2 regions of the Aeribacillus sp. FSL K6-2848 genome follow, and region 2 is predicted to be linked to the other one. Evidence: a T-box and tRNA genes for the amino acid it is inferred to sense, from the RefSeq annotation. Region 2 holds a T-box; the other holds one or more tRNA genes.
The links. The T-box of region 2 lies ahead of thrS (threonine--tRNA ligase). A T-box ahead of a tRNA ligase gene usually reads a tRNA of that ligase, here a tRNA-Thr.
Positions count from the first base shown of each region.

Region 1: it has a tRNA-Thr gene. The T-box ahead of thrS (threonine--tRNA ligase) is inferred to sense a tRNA for this amino acid. The anticodon was not compared.

Region 1 is NZ_JBBOQQ010000001.1:190,124-205,409, forward strand. Features, by position in the region: rRNA gene NSS70_RS01030 (23S ribosomal RNA) at 1-432, shown strand, start outside; rRNA gene rrf (5S ribosomal RNA) at 528-643, shown strand; tRNA gene NSS70_RS01040 (tRNA-Asn) at 769-843, shown strand; tRNA gene NSS70_RS01045 (tRNA-Thr) at 845-917, shown strand; gene NSS70_RS01050 (IS982-like element ISGth1 family transposase) at 1,129-2,007, shown strand; partial or broken gene NSS70_RS01055 (transposase) at 2,166-2,503, shown strand; gene NSS70_RS01060 (ATP-binding cassette domain-containing protein) at 2,632-3,279, opposite strand; gene NSS70_RS01065 (hypothetical protein) at 3,312-4,091, opposite strand; gene NSS70_RS01070 (hypothetical protein) at 4,094-4,861, opposite strand; gene NSS70_RS01075 (hypothetical protein) at 4,914-5,648, opposite strand; gene NSS70_RS01080 (IS1380-like element ISGsp2 family transposase) at 5,757-7,130, shown strand; gene NSS70_RS01085 (hypothetical protein) at 7,525-7,869, opposite strand; gene NSS70_RS01090 (response regulator transcription factor) at 8,092-8,736, opposite strand; gene NSS70_RS20700 (hypothetical protein) at 9,048-9,134, shown strand; gene NSS70_RS01100 (hypothetical protein) at 9,110-9,301, shown strand; tRNA gene NSS70_RS01105 (tRNA-Glu) at 9,572-9,646, shown strand; tRNA gene NSS70_RS01110 (tRNA-Val) at 9,648-9,723, shown strand; tRNA gene NSS70_RS01115 (tRNA-Thr) at 9,819-9,891, shown strand; tRNA gene NSS70_RS01120 (tRNA-Tyr) at 9,904-9,988, shown strand; tRNA gene NSS70_RS01125 (tRNA-Gln) at 10,097-10,171, shown strand; tRNA gene NSS70_RS01130 (tRNA-Lys) at 10,370-10,445, shown strand; tRNA gene NSS70_RS01135 (tRNA-Gly) at 10,451-10,522, shown strand; gene NSS70_RS01140 (tautomerase family protein) at 11,031-11,249, shown strand; gene NSS70_RS01145 (MerR family transcriptional regulator) at 11,327-12,112, opposite strand; gene sigW (RNA polymerase sigma factor SigW) at 12,418-12,981, shown strand; gene NSS70_RS01155 (anti-sigma factor family protein) at 12,996-13,598, shown strand; gene cdaA (diadenylate cyclase CdaA) at 13,755-14,573, shown strand; gene NSS70_RS01165 (CdaR family protein) at 14,566-15,286, shown strand, end outside.
Region 2 is NZ_JBBOQQ010000001.1:3,163,256-3,178,541, reverse strand. Features, by position in the region: gene pnpS (two-component system histidine kinase PnpS) at 1-135, shown strand, start outside; gene hflK (FtsH protease activity modulator HflK) at 340-1,350, shown strand; gene hflC (protease modulator HflC) at 1,337-2,251, shown strand; gene polA (DNA polymerase I) at 2,341-4,971, shown strand; gene mutM (DNA-formamidopyrimidine glycosylase) at 5,035-5,859, shown strand; gene ytaF (sporulation membrane protein YtaF) at 5,878-6,597, shown strand; gene coaE (dephospho-CoA kinase) at 6,618-7,217, shown strand; gene NSS70_RS15325 (glyceraldehyde-3-phosphate dehydrogenase) at 7,370-8,395, shown strand; gene speD (adenosylmethionine decarboxylase) at 8,657-9,037, shown strand; gene nrdR (transcriptional regulator NrdR) at 9,468-9,929, shown strand; gene NSS70_RS15310 (replication initiation and membrane attachment family protein) at 9,975-11,369, shown strand; gene dnaI (primosomal protein DnaI) at 11,388-12,323, shown strand; gene ytxC (putative sporulation protein YtxC) at 12,410-13,237, shown strand; T-box leader at 13,306-13,538, shown strand; gene thrS (threonine--tRNA ligase) at 13,589-15,286, shown strand, end outside.

The sequences.
Region 1 (15,286 bases), 3.0 Mb from region 2:
AGAGTCCACATCGACGGGGAGGTTTGGCACCTCGATGTCGGCTCATCGCATCCTGGGGCTGTAGTCGGTCCCAAGGGTTGGGCTGTTCGCCCATTAAAGCGGTACGCGAGCTGGGTTCAGAACGTCGTGAGACAGTTCGGTCCCTATCCGTCGCGGGCGCAGGAAATTTGAGAGGAGCTGTCCTTAGTACGAGAGGACCGGGATGGACGCACCGCTGGTGTACCAGTTGTCCCGCCAGGGGCACCGCTGGGTAGCTATGTGCGGAAGGGATAAGCGCTGAAAGCATCTAAGCGTGAAGCCCCCCTCAAGATGAGATTTCCCATCGCTCGAAGCGAGTAAGATCCCTTGAAGATGACGAGGTAGATAGGTCCGAGGTGGAAGCGTGGTGACACGTGGAGCTGACGGATACTAATCGATCGAGGACTTAACCAAGTAAGAGCATCTATTCGTGAAAGAAACGTTATCTAGTTTTGAAAGAATGACATTCCGATGTCATTTGACAACAGGAAGGAAAACAGAAAAGGCTGCTTGGTGGCAATGGCGAAGAGGTCACACCCGTTCCCATCCCGAACACGGAAGTTAAGCTCTTCAGCGCCGATGGTAGTGAGGGTTTGTCCCTTGTGAGAGTAGGACGCTGCCAGGCTGCCTTTAAATTCTTTTTGAAAGCTGGGCTTATTGTAGAGAACCATACAAGAGTACATTCTTTTGAAATCATTTTGATATACTGATTGAGCTGTATGTGAACCAAAATATGGTTTATTAAAATATTCCGCAGTAGCTCAGTGGTAGAGCATTCGGCTGTTAACCGAACGGTCGCAGGTTCGAATCCTGCCTGCGGAGCCATGCTTCCATAGCTCAGTTGGTAGAGCACTTCCATGGTAAGGAAGAGGTCACCGGTTCGAGCCCGGTTGGAAGCTTTGATGAAAGACGTTGATATATCAAGGTTTTCTCGATGTGCGAGGGAGCCTTTTTTTGTTTTTATATCATTCTTCAACAACATTTTGACGGCAATAAGATCTTTTATATTACCCGTGGTGCTAGATAAAATCAGACAAGCATAAAAATAGCCCTTGCATGAGGATCTCCTTAAAATGAAAGTGCGACCAAACATTTAAAAGGAGAATTCACATGCAAGAGCACTTTCATTTTACAACAGATCGAGCCAAACTTCAAAAACAATATGTATCGATTTTGTGTTTTGTATCAGCTCAACTATCGAGTATCCAGATTCATCTTCAACGTCGAAATCTTCATTTGTTGAAACAGAAGGACGAGGTCATCATCGCCGTCCATGTCCTTGGAAAGTTGTTAGGCTTCACTTCCGAACGGGCTTGGCACCGGTTTGTGATCGGGAATTTGTTTTCCAAGGACTTGTTCCCTGAACGTTCTCGATACAACCGTCGCTGCCGAGCGCTTGGCTTTGCGATCAAGTGGATGCGGCACCAGCTGGCCAAGCGTGGACAACACCATGCGTATGCGGTCGTGGACAGTTTGCCGATCGAGCTGTGTCATTCATCCCGAATGTATCGCGCCAAACGGTTTCGTGGAATTGCGGATATTGGCTATTGTGCTTCGAAAAAGATCGCTTTCTATGGGTTGAAACTTCATCTGCAGGTCACCGACCAAGGGCTTCCGATGGGATATGTCGTCACTGAAGCGTCTTGTCACGATCGGGTGGCCGCTGAAACCGTCATGACGCAAATTCCACATCCATATAACCTAGGTGACAAAGGGTACATCAGCCAAAAACTGCAAAAGAAGCTGTACGAAGAGCATCGAGTCGCTTTTTGGACGCCCGTTCGAAAAAATCAGCGAATTCTCCAATCCGACGCATGGAAACAGTGGATGAAACGAAAACGCAAAGTGATTGAAACCGTGTTTTCGATTTTAGTCGATTCGTATCGGATCACCGAGATTCGAGCGAACTCGGTTTCTGGATTTGAAACGGCACTGGATGGTATTTTACTGGCTTACTCCCTTGTTGTTCTTGGGCTAGTTGAGCGTTAAGACTCAACTAGCACCACGGGTTTTTATATTATTTTTAAAAAAATATAAAAGATCTCGATAAAATTTATGTCGGCCAAAAGGATGATGTATAAAATTTTGTGTAAAGCATAAGGTAGGGTATTTTCTGATTTGGCCAAATATTCCAGAGAACCCTACCTATGTCTAAAAGAATACCGAATGGTGACTGGGCTAATCAACAGGAAAGTGCCATTCGTCAGTTTGTGAATGAAAAATTAGAGCTGATTAATGTGGGAAGAAATGAAACATTTCCTCGAGATTGAACAAGCTGGAACATCGAATATGAGAAACGGCTACTATTAACGAGATCCGGATACACAATAAGGTCGGATCACCGGAACGGAGAATTTCAAACGCATTTGTTCCCCCTTACCAACGCCATACCGGCTGGCTCGAGGAAGCGATCATCAAGATGTATCAAAGTGACATGAGTACACGTGAAATTGGCAAGTTTATCGAACGAATTTTAGGAAATGCCAATCGTTTTGACTTGAGTTCCAAAGAATTCGGTGACATCTGCCGTTTATCCATTGAACTGTCTTTTCAAGTGCTTCAAGTAGCACGTATGAATTCAACCCTTTTTCGGAATGACTGATTAAGTGAAATCTAGAGTTTATTTACTTCCACAAGTGTTTTATTATCAAATTCGTACACTTTATCACATAGTATGTGAATATCCTCACTGATATGACTCGCCAATAAGATGGTTGTCCCCTGTTTTTTCAATGACAACAGCAATTCTCTTATCTGTTTGACTCCTGTTTTATCCAGACCGTTCATTGGTTCATCTAGTATGAGTATTTTCGGCTTCTCCATAATTGCTTGTGCGATACCCAATCTTTGTTTCATACCTAAAGAATATTTTTTCACACTTTTCTTGCTGTTCGGATCTAGACCGACACTTTGAATTGCTTCTATAATCTCCTTATCACTAATCTTATTGCGTATAGAAGCTAAGTATTTTAAATTTTTAAATCCGGAGTAATCGGACAAGAATCCTGGTGTCTCGATAACAGCACCAACTTCAGTGGGAAAGTCAATATCCTTCCCTAAAATATTTCCAAAAATTTTTATTTCTCCTTGGTCTGGGAGTAAAATGCCGCAAAGTATCTTAAAGAAAACTGATTTACCACTCCCATTATGCCCGACAAACCCGTAAATCTTTGCTTCTTCAATATCAAGATTTATATTATTAAATACTTTCTCCTTTTTAAATGTTTTGCTCAAGTTCCTTACCTGCAATACAACTGCCATAGTTTATCACCTTTCCTTGAAAATTCAGCAATCTAACGTCGCGTCATAACGCGATACGACAAATAAATGAACAGAAGAATCCATAAAACATGAAAAAAGACAAAACCAGCGATTGAATGACTCCCGCTACTTGGAGCCAACACGTCATAGTTTACAAGTCTGCCATGGCTTCCAATCCATAGATTCACATTCCCAAAAATGAAAGGAATGATGTACATTAAAGCAGCAGAGAAGTACCCGTAACCGCTTTTTTGGGTAAGGAGGTTGATATATACTTGCCACAAACTAATACTAAAAGAGCCGATTAGCTGGATAATCCATGAAAGGAATAGAAATAACCATTGTGAATATACATCTTTTGACGACAATTTACCTGCCCAATACTGGACTGTAATATCACCTGACTTATAAATAGAATGCAAAATGAACCAGGACAGACTGTAATAAAAAAATAGGTACACAACATGAATGGCAAATAAGACGGTCAAATGGGCCAATGCCCACGCGTTCCTGTTAGATATCCGCAGCAAAGTATACAGTAAATTCTCATGAAAATTGTTTTCCATGTATAAGTCAACAATATACGCTAATACGAAAAAATGGAGCAATGTATGAATGATCGTTAAAATATCCGCCCCCTCGAACACGGCAAAGTGGAAGATGAATGCATCTATAGTGGATGAGACAAGATCTCCATAATATAGAAGTGTGACCAAATTAGAGATGACGAACACTGCGATCGCCAGAAGCCACTGATGATAAGTAAAGTAGCGCATATTAAACTGAACAAGGGCTTTCCATTCTCTGATCATATTCAAGATCCCCCAAATTCCAGCTTTGATTTTCTCATCCACAAGACGAGAAGCATTAAAACTATAGGAGAAACGGCTGCTGCATTCAACACCATTGCCGATTGGAATCCGTTTTCATTCAGCCTAAGCGTCACGAGATAACCGTTATGGATATACAAAAACGGAGCATACGATACAAAAAACCTATAAGCAAATAAATGGTTAATAACAAGGAGCATCACCGTCACCGATACTGCTTTGACGATGCGATAACCATCTGCTGACGCATAAACAAACAAATATAGGATGCTGAGAAACCAAATACTTAAGACATATCGTATAGCTAACAGAATAAAACCAGTAACTGGTTGTATATGCCCAATAAGCTCCCCGTGGTAAAGATTGGAGGATCCTGGACTCCAATGGATGCTATAACCGTATAATAAAAGAGAAATTAGAGTAATAATACAAAGATATACGAGCGTGTACAGTGTACTTATTAAAAGTATTAGGAATATTTTGGAAAGTAACCAAGTCGATTTTTTATTTAAACGCAGCAGAACATAGAGAGTTATCGGCCGATCATCGCAAATATCACTTAACACAAACAGGAAGAACAGCAAAAACAAGAACAATTGGTAGTAAGGATGATACAGCATATCGAAGATTAAATCCCACATATTGAGGAAACGGTTGTCAATATGCTCTAATTTGCTATTGGCCAGAAAAGTTGCTAAACATACGAGCAATACAAACAAAACAGCTTTTCGAGTCAGAACTACGTGCTTCACTTTGTGTTTCATACAGTTTAAAAGAATGGTCTTAGTGCTCAGGGGATTGGCATTAGTCATCAATTCTCACCCGTCTCGTTCTCCAAATAAAAATTACATAACCTGTAATCAAAATCGTGATCATTGACCCGTATACATAGAATGGCGAAACTTCAGGCCATAAATCATACCAGGTGGATGGAGAAAACTGATATTGATCCAGAATGGCTCCTGCGGTGATCTCCCAAATACCGAAAATCAGAAATGGCCCAACGTATACAATTGCTTTCTTCTTGACGAAGGTGGAAAGGCATAAAGCGATACAGGCGAAACACGCCCCAAGCAAAAAATGCGTTAAAAATTTGATCCAAATATACAATTCAGGCTGTGTGTTGAACAATGTGTAGAATATGCCTTCTTCCTGCAGTTGTCGATAGGGGGAATCGGCATCATTATTAAAAAAAATAGAAATTATAGCGTAAAAGATAAACTCTGGGATGAAGATAGCAAGCCCCCCAGTTAAAGTGGCGGCCAAGAATTTGTTCCTAACATAATGGTCAAAAGATTTCCTTGTTTGTATAAAGTAATGAAACTTCTGATTCTTTTCTTCTAAATAGGAAGCGGCATATGGAAACACAACAATTAAAGGAAAAAATATACCTATGTATGAAAAACTGCTCTCCCAAATATTATATTTGTTGTGTATTTCACCTAAAATATCTTGAATCGCTTGATGATTACCTCGTATATCAGGAGCTTCGGGGTCAAAAAATAAAACATCATACAAATACCTGTCATGAGCTGTCAAAAATATTAATACCCTGAATCCGTGACAAAACATCTTTACAATGGTCGCAAACCGTTGATACGATAAGGGAAAACGACGTTGACGATTCTTCATCAAGTAGGTGATGTGATGAAAGATTTCCCGATTCGGTTTGTATTGACAGATGAAGCGATTACCCCAAGTGCTGGGCTTGCTCTCGTTGGCTACTTACTCCATCGAACGAAACTGGATAAACGGGTAAACGCACTTCGGCTTCCAACGGTTCGTCGAGAAGTGCACATTTCCCATAGCGATGTCATTCGCTCGATGATTGGCTTGCTTGCCACAGGAAAAACGGATTTCGATCATATCGAAGCGTATCGTCAGGACGATATCTTTTCGGCATCGATGGGGATTCAGCACGTGCCTTCCTCTCCAACCTTGCGACAACGACTCGATCAGCTCGCTTGTCTTCCGATGACCGAAACGATTCTTTGGGAGGAGTCCATACGTCTGTTGATTCAACGACATGCCACTTTGTCCCCTTGTTGGACCAAAGGAAAGACGACATGGCTTCCCCTTGATATAGATGGTTCCCCATTTGACAACTCCGATACGAAAAAAGAAGGAGTCAGTCGAACGTATAAAGGATTTGACGGTTTTACACCGTTGTTTGCGTATGCAGGGAAGGAAGGGTATCTCGTTCATGCCGAGTTGCGTCCAGGGAAACAACATGTGCAAGACAACATGCCCTCGTTTTTAGTCACCGCTATCCGTCGAGCTCGTCAACTGACTTCATCTCGTCTGCTTGTTCGCATGGATGCAGGAAACGATGCAGAAGCGAATGTGCACGTATGCCTAAAGGAAGACGTGGACTTTGTCATCAAGCGAAACTTACGCCGAGAATCGAAAGCGCTTTGGTTCCAGATCGCTTCGCAAAAGGGCAAACGTGTCGATGATGGACAAAGCGAAGGAGTACAAACCTATGAGCTATGCCTTCCACAGAAGGCAGCGATCGATGGAAACACGTATACGTACGTTCAAGTCACCCAAGTGACGGAACGGACGATGGAACGCAATGGACAGCTGATGCTCGTTCCTGATTATGAAGTGGAAAGCTATTGGGTGCGGCTCAAAGGATACGAGCATGTTCGAATGAGCGATGTGCTCGCGTTGTATCATGACCATGCGACATGCGAACAGTTTCATAGCGAACTGAAGAGCGACTTAGATTTAGAGCGGCTTCCATCTGGGAAGATGAAAACGAATGCGCTCGTGTTGGTCATGGGAGCCTTCGTTTACAATCTTCTTCGTCTGATTGGACAAGATCTATTAAGCGATCCGAGACATCCGTTGCACCACAAAGTGAAACGCCGCCGCATCAAGACGATTATTCAGACGGTGATCACGATGGCAGGGCGACTCGTCCGTCGATCACGACAGATCTGGATGAAACTGACGCGAAGGAGTGGCTATAGCGAGCCCCTACTGAACGTCTATCAGAAATGGAGAGAGGCAAGATAACGAACGAATGTTCGGGAACTGATGTCCAACGTCACTCCCTGTGCTTTTTTGTCTATTTTTTTGGTTCGTATACCTAAAAAAGAGATTTGTTCCATTTTCGGAAATAGAGATGACATAGGTCATAAGCATAAAAAGGGTTTTATGGATTATCAATCCATCAAAATTACAACAAAATCAAAGTCGATTTCAATTCATCACGGATTCAGGTAATACAAGAGCAAACATACAGGAAACTAACATGCGCTTATTCAATAAACCCCTTTTTAATTCCAGTAAGAGCATTATCTTTCACTCGCTTTCTGATTGATAACTATCAAAACTACTTTAAAAGCATATCGCATTTCTACATTGCAGAAATGCGATATGCTACGGAATCGAAATTGAAAGAGTTAAGTTAATACGTATCTGGGTTCCATTTCCCTTTCATCGTAAAGCGGTCAAATTTACCTCCTTTTTCTTTCCAGATTTTCAAACGGTACTTATAACTGGCCTTAGCTCCATTATTTGTTAATGTGTAATTACCAGCCTTTTTAGTATAAAGATTACTACTTCTTTTCGCACCTTCCGAATTTTCCATTCTTACTCCTGCTGTCCAATTCGAATCTATACTAGTAATCTTAACAACTGGATTCTCTTTATCTGTAAATTTCCATGCATAGTTAGTATAAGCACGTCCAGTTAAAAAGTTTGTTGTCACATCAAAATGAAATTTGTAGTTAGCAGCTGATGCAACAGGCACTAATGCTCCTACAGCTAGAATAGAAGTTAAAGCAATTTTTAACCATTTTTTTCAAATAAAACCCTCCTCGTTTTTCCGCATTAAAATTCCTGAATTCCCGCGAGAATCCTTCGAGTAAGGTGCTAGCTACCTGTTTTTACAGTTCACATTTTCTAACAATACAGAACGGTGATTAGAGTAGAAGCCACATTTGAAAAAAGTCCCAAATTTTCTTGCCACCTTTTAAATTAACCCCCATTCCCGGGCCTTTCGGGCTGCTTCTTTGCTTCTTTTTTCCCCCGTCTTTTTCAAAATATTAGTAATGTGCTTTTTTATTGTATTAATTTCTACCATTAATATTTCTGCTATTTGTTTTTGCTTATAGCCTTCAGCGATCAGCTTTAATATTTTTTGTTCTGTTTGTGTTAATCTCTCCTTCATATAGTGGATCTCTAGTTGTCTTAAGCGACAAAACTCCTTACGGATAACAGATTCAACATAAGCACTTTTAAGTGACCATTTTTGATACGCTAAGCGTATTACATTTGGAATATGATTATAGGATTTGTCTATGTAACAGATTGCCCCGGCAATAAAAGCTTCAAAAATCAATCGATTGTCAATCTGATCATTTAAAATAATCAGCTGTGCTTTTGTTTTTTCAGTAACAGATTTTATTACTTTGACTTTTTCTGTATCTTTTACTAATCCGATATTCATTAGTACAATGTTCACATGTAAACGGTTAATAAAATCACTTAAACATTTCAGCTCGCACGTGACTCTTACTATTTCTATGTCGGTCTCATTTTTAACGATAGAGCAAATTTTTAACAACTCATCTTTGTCTTTCTCAATCAATAGTACACGTATTTTTTCATAACGCACCTTTTTACACCTCTCTTCACGCCCGTTGCCTTAAGAAAAACATTGGATAATTCGAAATATCAGACATAACTTCTTGTGAAGGACTTTCTACTTATTAAAACGTCAGATCTCTCAGAATTGTTTCTGATTTTTTATAATTTTAACCTTTTTTGGAACGTTTTCCCTTAAAAGTAAGCGTCAAATTTAGCCAATCTTCTAGACTCTGTAAGATTATGAGATAATCTCCTCAAGAATAGATATAAGGAGGTTTTTTATAGCAAATCCAGAAATAGCTGAGAGAAAAAGGAATAGACATGACCGGAATGCGTCCAATGGGGAGTACAGAAAGAACGATGAGTGTGTTTGCGAAACATTTGAAAATGGGCGGAACTGGGTGGATCAAGGTACCGGTGCGATGATGACGGCCTTGGTGGCAGCATTAGAAAAAGTTAGTCATCAAAACGCTTATTGGACAAGTAGAAAGATGGAAAAAATCTCAAGAAGCCCATTCAAACAATACATCGAAAAGATCACGAGAACAATAAACGAAGCCACACGTGACCCGTACCATGTACCTAAAAAATAAAGTGAAAACACTTATCCATCAAGCATTGAAGAGATTAAGTAGGACTAGGAATTACTTTGGGGTTATCTTTATCATTTGTATGCGTTTATTATGGAATCCCTCCTGCAAATGCTTGGCTCAATCTTCATATTGACAATAAACCATTTTTCCTCTATACTAATACTCGTCGATTGCTTAATAAAAAACTTGTGAAGGAAAAATGATTTTATAATTGACAAAAAGTAAATTGTTATATATAATTTAATTTGTCTTTTTGCTAATGATGTTATTGGCCCGTTGGTCAAGTGGTTAAGACACCGCCCTTTCACGGCGGTAACACGGGTTCGAATCCCGTACGGGTCACCATGGAGGATTAGCTCAGCTGGGAGAGCACTTGCCTTACAAGCAAGGGGTCGGCGGTTCGATCCCGTCATCCTCCACCATGTACTAAACAAGCTTTTCTTAAACAAGTTTAATGAGGCTGGCATAACAATTTAAACAAAGGTAAAAACTGAGTGTGATTTAAAGTATTTATTGCGCCGGTGTAGCTCAATTGGTAGAGCAACTGACTTGTAATCAGTAGGTTGGGGGTTCGATTCCTCTCGCCGGCATTTTTAATAATCGGAGGGGTAGCGAAGTGGCTAAACGCGGCGGACTGTAAATCCGCTCCCTTAGGGTTCGGCGGTTCGAATCCGTCCCCCTCCACCATGCCGAAGAATGTTATGAAACATTGAAATCACATTAAACAACAAAATGTTGTATAAAGTGATTTTTTTATTGGTACAATATAATTAGTCAAGAGATGAATGGTGATATTGGGCTATAGCCAAGCGGTAAGGCAACGGACTTTGACTCCGTGATGCGCTGGTTCGAATCCAGCTAGCCCAGCCATTTATTATAAAAAGACAGTTCATGTCTGTTCTTTTTTTTGTAAAAATGTTAGATAGAAAGTAAGATTTAACTAGATTTTACAAAGGGCAAAGCCTCGTCGAATAAGCAGCGATTTGTCCCGACGCATCCAGTATCCTCGAAAAATCAGGAAGAGGAAGGGACATCTGACAAATTTTAAAATGGATTAGAAGACTTTAAGAGCCATTAGCTCAGTCGGTAGAGCATCTGACTTTTAATCAGAGGGTCGGAGGTTCGAATCCTCCATGGCTCACCATTTGTGCGGAAGTAGTTCAGTGGTAGAACACCACCTTGCCAAGGTGGGGGTCGCGGGTTCGAGTCCCGTCTTCCGCTTTTAAATTCAATAGGGAAAACTTTATAAAATAAGATGAACTTAATTCCTGACAAGAAATTGTCAGGATTTTTTTATTTGAAATGTTACTAATCCTTCGATTATATCTAATCCTCGCTTTTGAATCTCAAAATAATGATATGTAGGAGCATTCTCCTTTTTAGTCCCATAACAGCCTTTTAAATTTGGATATACCATTGAAGTCGAATTGTATTTTTCCTTTTAGTATTGGTAATGCGGTTGTTCCTAAATGGAACCATGACCTAAATGATTTTTTGTTGATTTTAAAAATTAGTCTCTTTTCCAGAAGATTGTTGCTGTAGAGGATGATTTGTGTAAAACATTTTGCATACAATGACTGCCCAGCAAAGGTTTTTACGGGTGTTGTGACGAAGTATATCGACAAACTTCTGTCTTGTTTCATTTTTTGAAATAGCACAGATCCGGATGAGGACGAATAAATTTCGACACCATTTATAAATTCAAACGGCTTAAAGGAGTTGTGATTCGATGCCTTTTATCAACGTAAGGCTGGCTAAAGGAAGAACCGCAGAACAGAAACAGCAGTTTACTGAGGCAATAACAAAAGCAGCAGCGCAAATACTAAACGTGAAAGAAGAATGGGTTACAGTAGTTTTCGATGAATATGAAAGAGATAATTGGGCTTCCGGCGGAACACTTCACTCGATAAAATTTGGGGAAGGTTTCGGGAAAATGGGAGCTGAATGAATATCCATCATCCTGTAATTCAAAGATAAAAAATGACCTCCCCAATTGGAAAAGGGGAGGTGAAGTTTTTTTATTTGCTAAAGTCGGTCAATATTTTCATCTTGGAGAAGCCCAGCTTTCATCGCATAATGTTCCATCACTTGCTGAAGCCACTCCTCTTCCTCCTGTGTAAATGGAGATGCCAATTTATTTTCAATAGTTTTAATTTCAGCTTCATCTAAATTCCCGATAACACTAATTAATTCTTTTCCGATAAATTCTAATATTGTTTTCATATATTTTTCGACTAACGCTTCTACCTCAGGATCATCGACAGGTCTTCCTGCCAATCTTTTTGTTTCTTGGGATAATTGGATGTATTCTTTGTCAAGGGAGATCATTACCTCTTCAGGCTGATCAAAAAGCTTTTCAGCTACTTCTTTTGACGTATAATGTTCTAACCATTTGCGCTGTTCTTTTTCTGTTTGTATGCTCTGAATAAGACTCATTAAAACATTGCTATCCACTTCTTTTTCTTCTTCTAAAATCGTGAGAATTCGTTTAATGGCTTTGAGCACTTCTTCAATATGTTCCTTTCGTTCTTCAAGCGCTTCTTTTTGGAACTGTAAAGTTTCCTTTAAGTTTAAATCGAAGTTGGTTTCATTAATTAACTCTTTGATTTGTTCTAAACTGTATCCTAAAAATTTAAGACTGACTATTTTTTGAAGTGTCAATACATCATGAGCAGAGTATAATCGGTGTCCAGAACGAGGATTTTTTTTCGGTTTGAGCAGTCCAATTTGATCATAATAATGCAATGTTCGGATTGTTGTTCCCGTCTTTTTAGAAAATTCGCCAATCGTAAAGTAAGTCTCTTCCTTCACTTTAACATCGCCCCCAAAACACTTATCTTTATAAACCTATTGTGATCATAATACCTAACGCGGCGTTAGGTGCAACCCCTCTGAAAAAAATTTGTAATGTCATTTTTCATTATGACAAGTTGGACGTTTCTTTATAAAAAGCCCAGAAATGGGAATGTGAAAGGTTTTTGCTACAAAAGGAAAAAATTTTTCTTGCAGATGAAAACATAAATTCCTAAAATTTGCTAGAATAGATTTATAAAAAAATGAAACCTTTGGGGAACGAATTCGTATCATGATGTACCCGCAACTGCGGAGGTAGAAAAATGGAAGAATTTATAAATAAAAAGATCAAACAAATTAAAAAAGGCGACCAAAATGCATTTGCAGAAGTTGTTGAATTATATAAAGATAAAATTTTTCAACTTTGTTATAGAATGCTGGGAAACGTCCATGAAGCTGAGGACATAGCACAGGAAGCATTTATAAGAGTGTATATGAACATCCATTCATTTGATATGAACAAAAAATTTTCTACATGGATTTATCGGATTGCAACCAATTTATCGATTGATCGTATTCGGAAAAAGAAGCCGGACTATTATTTAGATGCAGAAGTTGCGGGGACTGATGGCTTAACAATGTACTCCCAAGTATCATCTGATATTGCAATGCCTGAAAAAGAAGTTGAAGCAATTGAACTGCAAGAAACGATTCAAAAAGAAATTTTAAAACTGCCGGATAAATATCGATCAGTCATCGTATTGAGATATATTGAGGAGCTATCCTTGCAAGAAATCGCAGAGATATTGGAACTTCCAGTCGGAACAGTTAAAACAAGAATACACCGGGGACGGGAGGCTTTACGCAAACAATTAAGGCATTTGTGATTGGGGTGAGTAAGATGAAATGTCCTAAGCATGTAGTGGAGATGATCCATAAGTATTTGGACGGGGATTTGCATGAGGATGAAGGCCGTGAGTTAAAAAAACACTTGCAATCTTGTGAGGATTGCAAGGCACATTATCAAGAATTGGAAAAAGCTGTAGCGTTTGTCAAGAGTATCTCACATGTTGAAGCACCGGCAGATTTTACGCAAAAGGTGTTAGAAAAACTGCCAAAAGAAAAGCGTACGGTCTCAACTAGACGCTGGTTCCGAAATCATCCTTTCTTTTCAGCCGCTGCACTATTTGTTATTCTAATGACTGGAAGTTTATTTGCTTCTTATGAAGAAAGCCAATTCAGCGTAACAAAGTATGATAATTTGGTTGTTGACAACCGTACTGTTATTGTGCCTGAAGGAGAAACGGTGAAAGGTGATATTACTGTTAAAAACGGTGATATTAAAATAGAAGGAAAAGTTGAAGGAAATGTAACGGTGATTAACGGAGACCAATATTTGGCTTCTGCCGGTCAAGTTACCGGAGAGGTTGAGGAAATAAACGAATTGTTTGAGTGGCTGTGGTATGAAGTAAAATCGACTCTGTCAGAGGTTTTTAAACAATAGGCCATCTTTAGTAGGATGGTCTATTTTTATGTTTAAGTGCATTTAGGAAAAGTTATGATATAATAAAGTGGAATTTTGATTAGAGAGATTTTCAAACCTAGAAGTTTGATTAGAATAGATCAATCGCGATTTGATGAACTATTGGAGGAAAACAATATGACCTTAGGGGATTTTTCTCTTTTGCATTACCTCATAGATGTCATTGATATTCTCCTCGTTTGGTTCGTTATCTATAAATTGATTATGGTGATTCGTGGAACGAAAGCTGTTCAGCTTTTAAAAGGAATTATCGTAATCATTATCGTTAGAGTGTTAAGCCAATATTTAGGCTTGAATACTTTGCAATGGTTAATGGACCAAGTGTTGATTTGGGGTTTTTTGGCTATCATCATTATTTTCCAGCCGGAGTTTCGCAGAGCCCTTGAGCAATTAGGAAGGGGGCGTCTATTTGCAAGGGCAGCTAGCCAGGAAGATGATGGGCAAACAAACATGACCGAAGCAATAGCAAAAGCTGTTGAGTATATGGCGAAAAGGAGAATCGGTGCTCTCATTTCGATTGAACGAAAAATAGGAATGGAGGATTATGTTGAGACCGGTATACCGCTAAATGCCCATATTTCTGCTGAACTATTAATTAATATTTTTATCCCCAATACCCCTTTACATGATGGTGCAGTTATTATACAAAAAGATCAAGTGTCCGCTGCTGCCTGTTATTTGCCGCTTTCCGAAAGCCCGTTTATATCGAAGGAGCTGGGCACACGCCATCGCGCTGCAGTGGGAATTAGTGAAGTAACCGATAGTATAACTATCATTGTTTCTGAAGAAACAGGCGGTATATCGATTGCCAAGGATGGTGAGCTGCATAGACATTTAACTCCAGAAACGTTAAAGGAGATGCTCTTGGCTGAGTTTAACCGTACGAAAGCTGCTTCCTCTAGCCGCTGGCAATGGAGGGTGAAAAAGAATGGATAAATTAATGAATAGCAACTGGTTTATGCGCATCATTGCATTGTTGCTAGCGCTCATGCTATATGCTTCAGTGAATATAGAATCGCCTGCTTCGAATAATGAAGAAAAATACAATATATTTCGGTCGCCATCCACAACCGAAACAGCTACAATTACAGATGTGCCCGTAAACGTATACTATGACGACCGTGCATTTGTTGTCACCGGTATTCCCCAAACCGTCACCGTTACGATTGAAGGGCCCAAAAGTATTGTCACTACGACAAAACAAGTCAAGGACTTTGAAATTTTTGCAGATTTAACGGATTTATCCGTTGGCACGCACAGTGTCCGTTTGAAACATAAAAACTTGTCTGACCAATTGGAGGTTGACATTGATCCGGCTGTCATTACAGTAGGTATTCATGAAAAGGTATCTGAAAATTTTCCGGTTGAAGTGGAAGTTATTAATAAAAACAAAATGAAGGAAGGCTACATTGCGGAGCGTCCGATTGTTAAACCGGACAGTGTAAAAATTACAGGCGCAAAAGAGCATATTGATGCTGTAGCTGTTGTGAAAGCAACAGTAAGTTTGGAAGGTGCTGATGGAACAGTTGTACAGAAGTCAAAAGTGACAGTATACGATGCAAATGGGAACATCCTGCCTGTTACAATCGAACCGTCAGCGGTTACCGTAACAGTGCCGGTAGAAAGCCCAACGAAATCGAAATCTGTAC
Region 2 (15,286 bases):
AACTCAGGTGGAACTGGTTTAGGGCTTGCGATCGTAAAACATTTAGTAGAAGCCCACCAAGCAAATTTGACAGTCAAAAGCACCGTTGGTGTTGGAACGACTTTTACTGTGACTTTTCAAAGATACAATGAATAGTTTAACATAAGATTTACATCCAATTTATGCTAAGTTAACATTTGATTGTTAAAATGGCATTCGAAAACCCCTTCATCCAAGGAGCCCATTTGCAGATGGAAACAATTACGTTTCCGTCTTTTTTTTATGGCTGCGTTTTTTAAATGAAACAAAATCGTACTTTTTTCGTATGAAATAATAAATAGAGAGAGATGGGGGGATATAATGGTAAGCATAAGAAGATTATTAACAATTATTGGATTTATTTTTCTGATCAGCATTCTCGGTCTTGCTGCGATTACTTCCTGGTATACTGTAGACGAGTCGGAACAAGCGGTTATTACTACATTTGGAAAAGTGGAAGAGGGTATAACTGAGCCTGGGCTTCATTTTAAATGGCCATGGCCGATTCAATCGGTAAAAAAACTATCCAAAGAAACATTCAGTTTACAATTTGGATATAAAGAGAAAGATGGAAAAGTTGAGTCTTTTCCAAAGGAAACAAAAATGATTACAGGCGATGAAAACATTGTGTTAGCAGATATGGTCGTTCAATGGAAAATAACGAATCCGGCAAAATATTTGTTCAATGCTGAAAATCCAAAGGAAATTTTGCGGGATGCAACATCTGCTTCGTTAAGAAGCATTATTGGAAGCACAAAAATTGACAATGCTTTAACGAGCGGAAAAGTGGAAATTGAAGCTCAAGTGCAAGAATTATTAAGCTCGTTGATGAAAAAGTATGATATTGGCATTTCAATCATTGCGGTCAAATTGCAGGATGTTGATTTGCCGAACGAAGAAGTTCGAAAGGCGTTTACAAACGTTACGGATGCAAGAGAAATGATGAATACGAAAATAAACGAAGCCAATAAATATAGGAATAAACGAACAAAAGAGGCAGAAGGAGAGCGCGATGCAATCATCTCCAAAGCTGAAGGGGACAGAGCATCCAGGATTGAACAAGCGAAAGGGGAAGTCGCACTATTTAATTCTTTATACAATGAATACAAAAATTCAAAAGAAATCACAGAAAAACGTCTAATTTTAGAAACGATAGACAGCGTGCTGCCAAATGCGCAAATTTACATTATGAAGGATGATGGAAATACAATGAAGTATTTTCCTGTTCAGCCTATGCAGCAAGTGCTGCCTAATGATCAGCAAAGTCAGCAAAAAGCTGATCAATCGAGCGAGAACACGCAAAAAAGAGGTGAAAACAATGGACAAGAATGAAAAGAAAATTAATTTTGAATGGAAGAAATACATACGCCTAGGGTCTGTTATAGCCGGTTTATTTGCGTGTTTGCTACTATTATTCAGCAACGTTTTTGTTGTGAAAGAAAATGAATATAAAGTCGTTCGCCAATTTGGCGAAGTTGTAAAAATTATAGAGAAGCCCGGCCTCCATTTAAAAATTCCTTTCATACAAACAGTTGAAAGTCTTCCAAAGCATCAATTAACGTATGATGTGGAGGAAGCGGAAATCAATACAAAGGATAAAAAACGAATATTAATTGACAACTATGCGGTTTGGAGAATCGAAGATCCGAAAGAAATGATCGCCAATGCAAGAACAGTTGTCAATGTAGAGGCAAAAATGTCGGAATTTATCTTTTCCACTGTGAGATCGGAGCTTGGAAAACTGAATTATGATGAAATTATTAATGATGAAAAGTCTTCCCGCGGGAGCCTTAATGACAAAATCACAAATATTGTTAATAACCTGCTTGAACAAAATCATTTCGGCATTAAGGTGGTTGATGTAAGAATTAAACGGACGGATTTGCCGGAAGCAAATGAAAAATCGGTATTTACTAGGATGATATCAGAGCGGGAATCAAAAGCCCAAGAATATTTATCGATGGGGGATGCAGAAAAAAATCGAATTGTTGCTGAAACGGACAGACAAGTAAAAGAAATGCTGGCAAAAGCTGAAGCTCAAGCTGAAACCATCCGCGGTCATGGAGAGGCGGAGGCGGCGAAGCTCTATAACCAGGCTTATTCAAAAGATCCTAAATTTTATGAATTATATAGAACACTTCAATCCTACAAGAAAACAATCGACGGTGAAACAGTCATCGTTCTCCCGTTCGATTCTCCATACGCCAAAATATTAATGGGAGAAACAGAATAAAATCGATAAGCCATGTTTTTTCTTCTGCTGAAAGTAATGGTAGAATAGAAGGAAGGCATGGCTTTTTTAGTTGAAGGAGGCTAGTAGTAGTGACAAAGAAGCTAGTTTTAATTGATGGAAACAGTATTGCTTACAGAGCGTTTTTCGCTTTGCCGCTTTTAAATAATGATAAGGGGATTTATACGAATGCAATTTACGGCTTTACAAATATGCTGTTAAAAGTACTGGAGGAAGAAAAACCGACACATATTCTTGTTGCATTTGATGCAGGGAAAACAACGTTCCGGCATAAAACTTTTAAAGAATATAAAGGAACTCGGCAAAAAACCCCGCCTGAATTGTCGGAGCAGCTACCATTTATACGGGATTTGCTTGATGCCTACAAAATTACAACATATGAACTCGAAAATTATGAGGCTGATGATATTATTGGAACAGTTGCGAGACAAGCTGAGAAGCAAGATTTTGAAGTGAAAATTATTTCCGGAGATAAGGATTTAACACAGCTGGCAACTGAAAAAACGACCGTTTCCATCACGAAAAAAGGAATTACAGATGTTGAACCGCACACGCCTGAATCGATTCAAGAGAAGTATGGGCTAAGCCCGGCACAAATTATTGATTTGAAAGGATTGATGGGCGATCAATCAGATAATATCCCAGGTGTGCCCGGCGTTGGAGAGAAAACCGCGATTAAATTGCTGAAACAGTTTGAGACAGTCGAAAATATTTTAAATTCGATTGAAGAAGTAAATGGAAAAAAATTAAAGGAAAACTTACAAAACTATAAAGAGCAAGCATTAATGAGCAAACAGCTTGCGACAATTCATTGTGAAGCTCCTGTCGAAATAAAAATTCAAGACCTTGAGTATAAAGGCTATGACAAAGAAAAAGTAGTGAAAATTTTTAAGGAACTAGGCTTCCAATCGCTCCTAGACAAAATGGGAGAGCATGAGAATGAAGAAGCGGATGAAATGCCGACGATTAAGTTCGAAAAAGTTGAAAAGCTGTCAGACAAGGTTTTATCAGAGAAGGCAGCTCTTTTAGTGGAAATCATTGATGAAAATTATCATACTGGAGAAATCATCGGGTTTTCTATCGCAAACGAAAATGGATGTTTTTATATTCCAGCCGAAATTGCGCTACATTCAAAAGAGTTCATAGAATGGGTGAAGGATGAAACAAAGCGGAAAGTGGTGTATGATGCGAAAAAATCAATTGTGGCGCTGCGCTGGCGAAACATTGATTTAGCAGGTATTGAGTTTGATGTTCTCATTGCCTCATACATTTTAAACCCGTCTGAATCGATTGACGACATAGCCGAGCTTGCAAAGGCAAAAAATAAACATTTAGTTCAAAAGGATGAAGTGATTTACGGAAAAGGCGCTAAACGTCATATCCCTGATGAAGACATTTTAGGCGAACATCTTGCCAGAAAAGCGTTAGCCATTTATGAGCTGGAAGAATTATTAATACAAGAATTAGAAGAAAATGAACAATTTCATTTATTCAGCGAATTGGAGCTTCCGCTGTCAGCCATTTTATCTGACATGGAAACAACAGGAGTAAAGATAGACGTCAACCGTCTGAAAGAAATGGGAAAAGAGCTTGATGAACAGCTGAAGCAATTAGAAAAGGATATTCATCGTCTAGCTGGAGTGTCATTTAACATTAATTCTCCGAAGCAGCTTGGGCCGATTTTATTTGAAAAGCTCAATCTACCGGTTTTGAAAAAGACCAAAACGGGGTATTCGACCTCTGCGGACGTTTTAGAAAAATTGAGAGGACAACACGAAATTGTGGAGAAAATTTTGCATTACCGGCAGCTCGGAAAGCTTCAATCGACGTATATTGAAGGGTTGCTGAAGGTTGTCCATCGTGATACGCATAAAATCCACACCCGATTTAATCAAGCATTAACGCAAACCGGAAGATTAAGCTCCACAGACCCGAATTTGCAAAACATTCCAATTCGCCTTGAGGAAGGCCGCAAAATTCGTCAAGCATTTATCCCTTCTGAAAAAGATTGGGTCATTTTTGCAGCGGACTATTCCCAGATTGAACTGCGAGTGCTTGCGCATATATCTGGAGATGAAAAATTGATTGAAGCGTTTCAACAAGATCTTGATATTCATACAAAAACGGCGATCGATGTGTTCCATGTCGAAGAAGATAAAGTGACCTCCAACATGAGAAGACAGGCAAAAGCAGTTAATTTCGGGATTGTTTACGGAATCAGCGATTACGGATTGTCGCAAAACTTAGGAATTACCCGAAAAGAAGCTGGTGAATTTATTAAAAAATATTTTGAAATTTATAAAGGTGTTAAAGAATATATGGATGGCATAATCCAAGAGGCGAAGCAAAAAGGCTATGTAACGACACTAATGCAGCGTCGGAGATATATTCCGGAAATTACGAGCAGAAATTTCAATATCAGAAGTTTTGCCGAGCGAACAGCCATGAATACTCCGATTCAAGGAAGTGCAGCGGATATTATCAAAAAAGCGATGATCGATATGGCGCAAGAAATTGAAAAACGAAATTTGCAAACGAGGCTGCTGCTTCAAGTTCATGACGAATTGGTGTTTGAAGCGCCAAAGGATGAAATTGAAATTTTAGAAAAGCTTGTTCCGGAAGTAATGGAAAATGCCATTCAGCTAAAAGTGCCGTTAAAGGTTGATTATTCTTACGGTTCTACGTGGTATGAAGCGAAATAATTTGAAAAAGGCGGAAAGGGAAGCTCCCCCGCCTTTTTCGAGTGGAGATAAGGGGTGAACATAATGCCTGAGCTTCCTGAAGTAGAAACGATTCGAAAAACATTAAGGGAGCTTGTCATAGGAAAAGTCATCGATGAAGTTATCGTATCATGGCCGAAAATCATCAAACGTCCCGAAGACGCAGAGCAGTTTTGCCGCGTTTTGAGAGGGGAAACAATCAATGAAATCGGAAGAAGAGGGAAATTTTTAAAATTTTATTTAGATCGATATGTTCTTGTATCACATTTACGAATGGAAGGAAGATATGGACTGTATCCAAAAATAAAGCCCATTGAACCTCACACACATGTCATTTTTCGCTTTCAAGATGAAACGGAATTAAGATATCGGGATGTTCGCAAATTTGGCACTATGCATCTGTATCAAAAGGGCGAGGAGGAGAAGCATCCTCCTTTGTCCCAGTTAGGGATGGAGCCTTTTTCGGAACAATTTACTGCTGAAAGACTTATGAGCAAGCTTCAGTCTACCTCTAGAAACATCAAGACGGTTTTGCTTGACCAAAAAATAGTGGCGGGATTAGGAAACATTTACGTTGATGAAGTATTGTTTCGATCAGGCATTCATCCGGAGCGGCTGGCAAAAGATTTGACAGCGGAAAAAGTGAAAATATTGCATCGGGAAATTATTCAAACGCTGAAGGAAGCAGTTGAAAAAGGAGGAAGTACTGTCCGATCCTACGTCAATTCACAAGGGCAAATCGGGATGTTTCAACTGGACTTATTTGTCTATGCAAGAGAAAAAGAACAATGTAAAATTTGCGGAAGCCCTATCCAAAAAATAAAAATTGGGGGAAGAGGCACACATTTTTGTTCATCTTGCCAAGTGTAGAAAGATTTATGCCACCTTCTGAAGCGAACACATTTTAGGCGGTTTTCATATTACTATGTTAGCAATAAAAGGAAAGAAGGGGCATTTGATAAAATGACGGAAATCGGATCGGTTTTAATATTGGCGTTGGCAGTCAGTCTTGATAGTTTTTCTGTTGGCTTAGCGTTCGGTTTGCGTAAAGTAAAAATTCCAATTAAATCGATTATCACTATTTCATGCTGTTCGGCGATTGTGTTGCTCGCTGCGATGATGGCCGGACAAATAGCTCAAAGTGTTCTTCCTCCCTATTTTACGGATAGGCTTGGCGGAGCTATTTTTATTTTGCTTGGCATGTTTGTGTTATATTCCTTTTTCCGCAACAATGAATCAGAGGATGAGAAAGATGAGGAAAAGAGTGAAAAAACGATTTTAAATATGGAATTAAAATCGTTAGGCATTGTCATTCATATATTGAAAAAGCCTGCTGCAGTTGATATGGATCGATCTGGCGAGATTACAGGCGTGGAAGCTTTGCTGCTTGGGATCGCTCTTTCGCTCGATTCATTCGGAGCAGGAATCGGTGCGGCTTTAGCAGGGTATGAACCTTTTTTAACAGCTATTTTCGTCACTTGTATGAGCACGATGTTTGTTTATATTGGAATGAAATCCGGCCGATTTGCTTCATCCTATTCGTTTTTTGAAAAGTTTTCATTTATCCCGGGTTTATTATTAATAATGATCGGTGTTTGGGCCATGTAAGGATAAAGGAGAATGATGATATGACAATGATTATTGGATTAACTGGAGGCATAGCAAGCGGAAAAAGCACTGTGTCTGAAATGCTTAAAAAAAGAGGCATTCCAGTTATTGACGCAGATCTAATTGCAAGAGAAGTGGTAGAAGTCGGCAAAAAAGCATATACAGAGATCGTAAATGCTTTCGGAAAGGAAATATTAAACGAAGACTTAACGATCAACCGAGCTCGATTAGGCTACATTGTATTTCAAAACGAAGATAAGCGGGAGAAGCTAAACAGTATTGTACATCCTGAGGTCAGGCTGGAAATGAAAAGGCGACAGGAACAATTGATCTCAGAAGGTGCGAAAGCAGTAGTTCTTGATATTCCCCTTCTATTTGAAAGCAATTTGAAGCATTTAGTGGATAAAGTGATTGTTGTTTATACGGGAGAAAAAAATCAACTGGAACGATTAATGAAAAGGAATAATTTTTCGAAGAAAGAAGCTTTATCACGCATCAATGCACAAATGCCTTTGAAAGAAAAAGTAAAATTTGCCGATGCAGTGATCAACAATGATGGAACATTAGAAGAAACGGAACAGCAATTGGAAAACATTCTCATGAATTGGGGAATTGGTTAATCCGCTCGCAAATAGAGCGGTTTTTTTATTTTTAGTATATATTTTTTTAAGAAACGATTAAAATAATTGTTTCGTTATTTTATAAATATGATATACTAATTAACAGAATAGGAGATAAAAAGTGTAACATAATGCCGGAAGGGGATATTCACATGAGTGCTAAGGTTGCCATTAACGGTTTCGGCCGAATTGGCCGAATGGTATTCAGAAAAGCAATTTTAGAAGGAGATTTGAATATCGTAGCAATCAATGCAAGCTATCCAGCAGAAACATTGGCTCATTTAATTAAATACGATACAAACCATGGGAAATTTGAAGGAGAAGTCATTCCAAAAGAAGATCATTTAATTGTAAATGGCCATAAAGTGCTTCTTTTGAACAATCGAAATCCTATTGAACTTCCCTGGAAAGATCTAGATGTGGACATAGTGATTGAAGCGACAGGAAAATTCAACTCCCGTGAAAAAGCGATGATGCATGTTGAGGCAGGGGCGAAGAAAGTTATTTTAACAGCACCTGGAAAAAATGAAGATGTAACGATTGTTATCGGTGTAAACGAAGAACAATATGATCCTGACAACCATGTCATTATTTCGAATGCTTCTTGCACAACAAACTGTCTAGCGCCTGTTGCAAAAGTTCTTGATGAACAGTTTGGCATTGAATATGGTTTAATGACTACTGTCCACGCATATACGAACGATCAAAGAAATATTGATAATCCGCATAAAGATTTAAGAAGAGCGCGAGCGTGCGCCCAATCAATCATTCCGACAACTACCGGTGCAGCAAAAGCGATCGGTTTAGTTTTACCGCAATTAAAAGGAAAATTGCACGGTCTTGCATTAAGAGTGCCTACACCAAACGTCTCCCTCGTAGACTTTGTTGTAGATCTAAAACGCGATGTGACCGTTGAAGAGGTAAATGAAGCGTTTATCCAAGCTTCTCAAGGAAAGCTGAAGGGGATATTAGATTTTTCTTCAGAACCGCTCGTATCGGTTGACTACAACACAAACCCGCACTCTGCTATTGTCGACGGTTTAACGACAATGGTTATGGGAACAAGAAAGGTAAAAGTGCTTGCATGGTATGATAATGAATGGGGCTACTCTTGCCGCGTTGTGGATTTAGCAAAACTTGTAGCAAGCAAATTGAATAAATTGGCCGCAGCTGTATAAAATGATGGGAGGGTTGATCTTTACAAAGATTGACCCTCTTCTTCTTTTTGTTTGGATACTTTTTTCAGCGCAAAATTTTTGACAAAGTATGTTGCAAAAACAAATCAAACCATATATACTATTTTTCGTGAACTTCTTAAACGCAAGGTAATGTGGCTACTTAAAGGGTTAGGACCTCTTTGGACTAACTTTCCCCCGTGGTAGTTAAACATACCAGAGTGCGAAGAATTCATAAAAATTTATAAAGGGGGATCCATGGCTATGGAAACAATGGGACGTCACGTTATCTCTGAGCTGTGGGGATGCGACTTTGATAAGTTGAATGACTTGGAATTTATTGAAAAAACGTTTGTAAATGCAGCATTAAAATCAGGTGCTGAAATCCGGGAGGTTGCGTTTCATAAGTTTGCGCCTCAGGGTGTAAGCGGAGTTGTGATCATTTCAGAGTCACACCTAACAATTCATAGTTTTCCAGAGCATGGATATGCTAGCATTGATGTGTACACTTGCGGTGATTTAAATCCAAATATTGCAGCGGATTACATTTCTGAAGCTTTAGGTGCTCAAACGCGCGAAAATATTGAAATTCCTCGCGGTATGGGTCCTGTTCAAATCAAACAGGGTCAAGCAAAAGCACTTTAAAGTGAAAACAGAATAAAATTTGAATGGAAATGCAAAGAGGTGTCAGCTTTTTACTGCACCTCTTTTTATATTATAATAAAGAATAATATTTCATATTGAATGGTATTTAGAGGCATCTTATTTGTGGCTTCAAAGGACCGAGTTATTCTACCCCCTGCAAAGCCGTTATGAAAAAGAGGCTTTGATGTTTTTAAAATCATTCATTGTAGTGATGTAAAAATAAAAAAGCTTTTATTGGCATGGCTGCCATCACTGTTTGGCGGTTCGAACATCATTTGATTGGACCGGACTGACAGAAATCCATTTCATTCAGTCGAATTATCTATAACAAAAATACAAGAGCTTGAAAGTTTCTTGTCTGATCCAATGCTATTTAATAAGATGTAGGTAGAGCTTTTTTGATTTAGTTAAAAAGATTGGAGCTGGTGATATGAAATGCCCTTCCTGCCACCATTTTGGAACACGTGTTTTAGATTCGCGTCCAGTCGATGAAGGGAGATCAATTCGGAGGCGAAGGGAATGTGAGGAATGTCAATATCGGTTCACAACGTTTGAAAAAGTGGAAGAAATTCCGCTCATCGTTGTGAAAAAGGAAGGAACACGTGAAGAGTTCAGCAGGGAAAAAGTTTTGCGCGGGATGATTAAAGCTTGTGAGAAAAGACCGGTTTCTTTAAAAAAATTGGAAGATGCTGCGCATGATATTGAAAAAGAACTAAGAAATCTAGGTACATCGGAAATATCAAGCGAAACGATCGGCGAAATGGTGATGGACAGACTAGCCGAAATTGATGAAGTCGCATACGTTCGATTTGCTTCTGTTTACAGGCAATTTAAAGATATAAATGTCTTTATTGAGGAATTGAAAGAACTGATCAAAAAAGAACGTTCATAAAGAGCTGCGAGATTATGACATGCTATTTGGGAAGGTTTTGAAAAAATGATTGGACATCATCACTGGAAAGAGCTGCTGCCTGTTGATCGCTACGTTGTGAAATGTACGAGCAGTTTGATTCATGAATTTGACCGAAAAGTTCTTACATTACTGTACCAGCCCTTAATCGGGCCAAGAACGTTAAACTTATACATGACGCTTTGGAGCGAGCTTGAACAAAACCGTCTTTGGGGGACGGAATCGACCCACCATTTTTTAATGGCTGTTACTCAATCCCCATTAAATGAAATTTATCATGACCGTTTGAAATTAGAAGGAATAGGTCTTTTAAAAACATACCTTGTCGATGAAAGCGAACCGAAAAAATATATTTATGAACTTCAACGACCTCTTTCCCCCAAACAATTTTTTTATGATGGAATGTTGAACATATATTTATATAACAGAGTTGGAAAAACGGTGTACCAAAGATTGAAAAGCTATTTTTCCGATAAATCGGTTGATAGCAACGCCAAAGATGTGACAAGATCATTTCATGAAGTATACCAATCGATCCACCCATCTGAGCTTTCAGCCAATATTGCAATGGAACCTGAGGAAAACGATCAGGAGCTTTTTGATCATGCGCCTGGAGAACCGATTTCGATTCAAAACCAGTCCTTTGATTTTCAATTGTTTTATGCCGGTTTATCAGAGCATATTGTGCCCAAAAAAGCGATCACGCCTGCGGTTAAGGAAGCTGTTGAGAAATTAGCATATGTTTATGGAATTGATCCAATTGAAATGAAAAATCTGGTCATCCGTTCTTTGGATCATGATGAGCAAATTAATTTAGACGAGCTGCGAAAATGGGCGAGGGATTGGTATAAGCTGAATCACGGCAACCGTCTTCCAGAGCTTGTTGATAGGCTTCAGCCTTTGAATCAGCGGGTGAAAGACGAAGAAATTGAACAGTCAAAAGATAAGGAATTAATTCGACAGCTTGAATCCATCTCTCCAAGACAGTTTCTAAAAGATATTTCAGGCGGTATTGAACCGTCCGCAGCGGATTTGAAAATTATTGAAGATGTCATGTTTCAGCAAAAGCTGCTTCCCGGAGTTGTCAACGTTTTAATTTATTATGTCCTGCTAAAAACAAATATGAAATTGTCAAGAGCGTATGTTGAGAAAATTGCCAGCCACTGGGCTCGATTAGGAATTAAAACTGTGAAGGATGCAGTGGATGTGGCGAAAAAAGAACATAAGAAATATTTAACTTGGGCGGAAACAAAGGATAAGAAGACTGACAGCAAAAAAATCGTTCGAAAAGAAAAACTCCCTTCATGGCTTTTGGAAAACGAAAATCAACAGGTAGAAAACATCGATCCGGAAGCGTTTGAAAAAGAAAAACAAAAGCTGCAGGAGCGGATTAAAAAATATAAAAATAAACAGAAGGACTAGGCGAAAGGAGGGAGGAAGATGGAATCCCTGCAAAATCATTTAAAACAATTCATGAACAGCAAAGGGTTTCGGGAAACGTATTTGAACTTGAAACAGCAAATAAAATCGGACAAAGATGTCAGGTTATTTTTAGAAAAGCATAAAGATCAAATCGATGAAAATATGATTGACCGCAGTTTAGGCAAACTGTATGAATTTGTAACGCAGAGCAAGTTTTGCCGTGAATGTCGAAATTTAGATGAGTGCAAAAATATTTTAAAAGGATATCACCCTACATTAATTATTGAAAGAAAAACAATCGACCTGAAATATGATAAATGCCCGAGAAAAGAAGCATATGATGCTCGAAAAAAACAAGAATCGCTCATTAAATGCATGTATGTACCAAAGGAAATCCTCAATGCACACCTTGAGGATATTGATTTAAACGAACCGAACCGTCTGAAGGCAGTGTCTCTCGTGCAAGATTTTGTTGAGCAATACGGTCAAAATGATCGGTTAAAAGGATTGTATTTATACGGTTCTTTCGGCGTGGGAAAGACATTTATTCTTGGAGCGATCGCGAATGAGCTGGCGGAAAAAGGCGTTCCTTCCATGCTTGTATATGTTCCGGAGTTTGTCAGGGAGTTAAAAAGCGCTCTTCAAGATCATTCACTGAATGAAAAGATTGATGCGGTTAAAAAAATTCCGGTATTAATGCTTGATGATATTGGTGCTGAATCGATGTCGAGCTGGATGAGAGACGACATTTTAGGTTCGATTCTCCAATTCCGCATGCTTGAAAATTTACCGACCTTTTTTACATCCAACTTTAATTTTAGCGAATTGGAACACCACCTGACTTATTCACAAAAAGGCGAAATAGAACAGTTAAAGGCAAAAAGAATTATGGAAAGGATTCGTTTTTTGGCCATTCCCGTGGAATTGAAAGGAAAAAATCGCAGACAAGAATAGCCGCTGGACAGCAAACACTTCTAAATAATGCCATCCCCCCATATATATAGAAACAGGACTTGCTATATAAAGGGGGGGATCTTTTTTTGCTGGAAATAACTTTTCAAACGGAAAAAGAAGCTTCTTATCTGCATCAATTGCTTAATACAGAGAAGGAAAACTTTGATTTCCAAGCAGCCTTGCTGAACGGCACAGTATTAACATGTGAAACAGATGATTGGGAAACATTTATATCTGATGTGCTCGTACCATCATTTGTTGACTTTTTTCTAAATGTGAAAGAGCCCCGTCTCCTTCTTTTTATAATTGAAAAACAATTTTATTTTGAGGATGAAGATGAAAAACAGCAAATTTTACATATTGCTCAATCGATCTTGGAAGGAGAGCGGGCGGAAATTCCAATGATCAAACATTTTGAGCCGAGAGAAAACTTAATTATTTCTGCTTTAACGAATTTCCTTCGGCCAAACCAATCTTTTTCTATAGAATCATTTATTCAATTCCGCTTGTCTGATTATTTATCAAGACTTTCGGAATATGTCGGTCTCTCCATTGAAGAGTATAAAATGGAGCAGGAATACCAAAATTTTATTCAAAGCTTGCGGGAATATGTTCTCAATAAAAAACCGAAATTATCAACGATTCATATTTTGCATGATACTTCCTTTCAAGTGTTTAATGAAAAGTTCATCGAAATAAAAGAGCTGGAATTGAAAAAGTGGATTGATCGGGAATTTATTTATCGCCACCCGATGTATATTGATTCCCATTTGCTGGCCCCGCTTGTATCCATTGCTCCTTTAGAAATTTATATATACTCCGATCAACAGGAGGAAGCAATGATTCAAACGATCCAAAACATCTTTCAGGAACGGGTTCGATTTTTTTCAAGGGCTAGCTTTCAAAAACGATAAGTTTCTTTCAGTACTCCTTGATTTTTGGTGGCGAATCAGTCTATAATACGGTTGAAATCATTCATCACGAAAAGGTTATGATGAGGACACGGGAGTATTATCACAGTTCAAAGAGAGGGAAGGCACAGGCTGAAACCTTCCTAACTCGTGTAATGCTCTTACCACCTCTAAACTTCAGCTGTGAACGGCTTTTGCCAAGTAATAGCTGGCGGATTGTTCCGTTATCAAAATGAGCCGCTCAAAGTTTTGAGCGGGAACTAGGGTGGAACCACGGGTTTTACATACAACACTCGTCCCTTCTTTTAGGGACGGGTGTTTATTTTTGCAAGAAAAAACAAAGGAGGAAAGAAGATGAAAGAAGCCATTAAAATTACTTTTCCAGACGGTTCTGTAAAAGAATTTCCGTACGGAACAACAACGGAAGAAATCGCTGCATCCATCAGCCCTGGATTAAAGAAAAAAGCCATTGCAGGTAAAATAAATGGAAAGCTTATTGACTTAAAAACCCCGATTGAACAAGACGGCCAGATTGAAATTTTGACGCCTGATACAAAAGAAGCGTTAGAAATTTTACGACATAGTACAGCACATTTAATGGCGCAAGCGATTAAACGGCTTTACCCAAATGTAAAATTGGGAGTCGGGCCCGTCATTGAAAACGGTTTTTATTATGATATCGATATGGATGAAACGATCTCTCACGAGGATTTGCCTAAAATCGAAAAAGAAATGAAAAAAATTGTCGGCGAAAATTTGCCGGTTATTCGTAAAGAAGTAAGCCGCGATGAAGCAAAAAAAATGTATGAGGAAATCGGCGACCATTTAAAGCTTGAGCTTATCGATGATATTCCGGAAGGCGAAATCATTTCCATATATGAGCAAGGAGAATTTTTCGATCTATGCCGAGGAGTCCACGTTCCTTCTACCGGAAAAATAAAGGAATTTAAATTGCTCAGCGTAGCCGGCGCCTACTGGCGTGGAGACAGCAAAAACAAAATGCTTCAACGCATATACGGTACAGCATTTTTTACAAAAGAAGAGCTTAAAGAACATCTCCGCATGCTTGAAGAAGCAAAAGAGCGGGATCATCGCAAGCTTGGAAAAGAATTAAACCTGTTTACCACTTCTCAAAAGGTTGGACAAGGCTTGCCGCTTTGGCTGCCAAAAGGTGCAACTATCCGCCGGATTATCGAACGCTATATTGTTGATAAAGAAATTAAACTCGGATACCAGCATGTATACACACCTGTTCTCGGCAGCGTCGATCTTTATAAAGCTTCCGGCCATTGGGACCATTATCAAGATGATATGTTTCCGCCAATGAAGATGGATAACGAAGAGCTTGTATTGCGTCCGATGAATTGCCCGCATCATATGATGATTTACAAAAATGAAATTCACAGCTATCGGGAATTGCCGATCCGCATTGCAGAACTTGGAACAATGCACAGATACGAAATGTCAGGTGCATTGACAGGGCTGCAGCGTGTTCGCGGGATGACGTTGAACGATGCACATATTTTCGTTCGGCCGGATCAAATTAAAGACGAATTCATCCGAGTTGTCCGCCTTATTGAAGAGGTATACGAGGATTTTGGTATAAAAGATTATTCGTTCCGATTATCTTACCGCGATCCTGAGGATAAAGAAAAATATTATGATGATGATGAAATGTGGGAAAAAGCCCAGTCGATGCTGAAAGCCGCAATGGACGAACTCGGGCTGGATTATTATGAAGCGGAAGGTGAAGCGGCATTTTACGGACCGAAATTGGATGTACAAGTGCGGACGGCTTTAGGAAAAGATGAAACATTATCGACTGTTCAGCTAGATTTTCTCCTTCCGGAACGGCTTGATTTAACATATGTTGGCGAAGACGGCAAACATCATCGGCCAGTTGTTATTCACCGCGGAGTTGTTTCAACGATGGAACGGTTTGTTGCCTTCTTAATTGAGGAATTTAAAGGCGCCTTCCCAACTTGGCTTGCACCTGTGCAAGTGAAAGTCATCCCTGTTTCGCCGGAAGTGCATCTTGATTATGCCAAAACA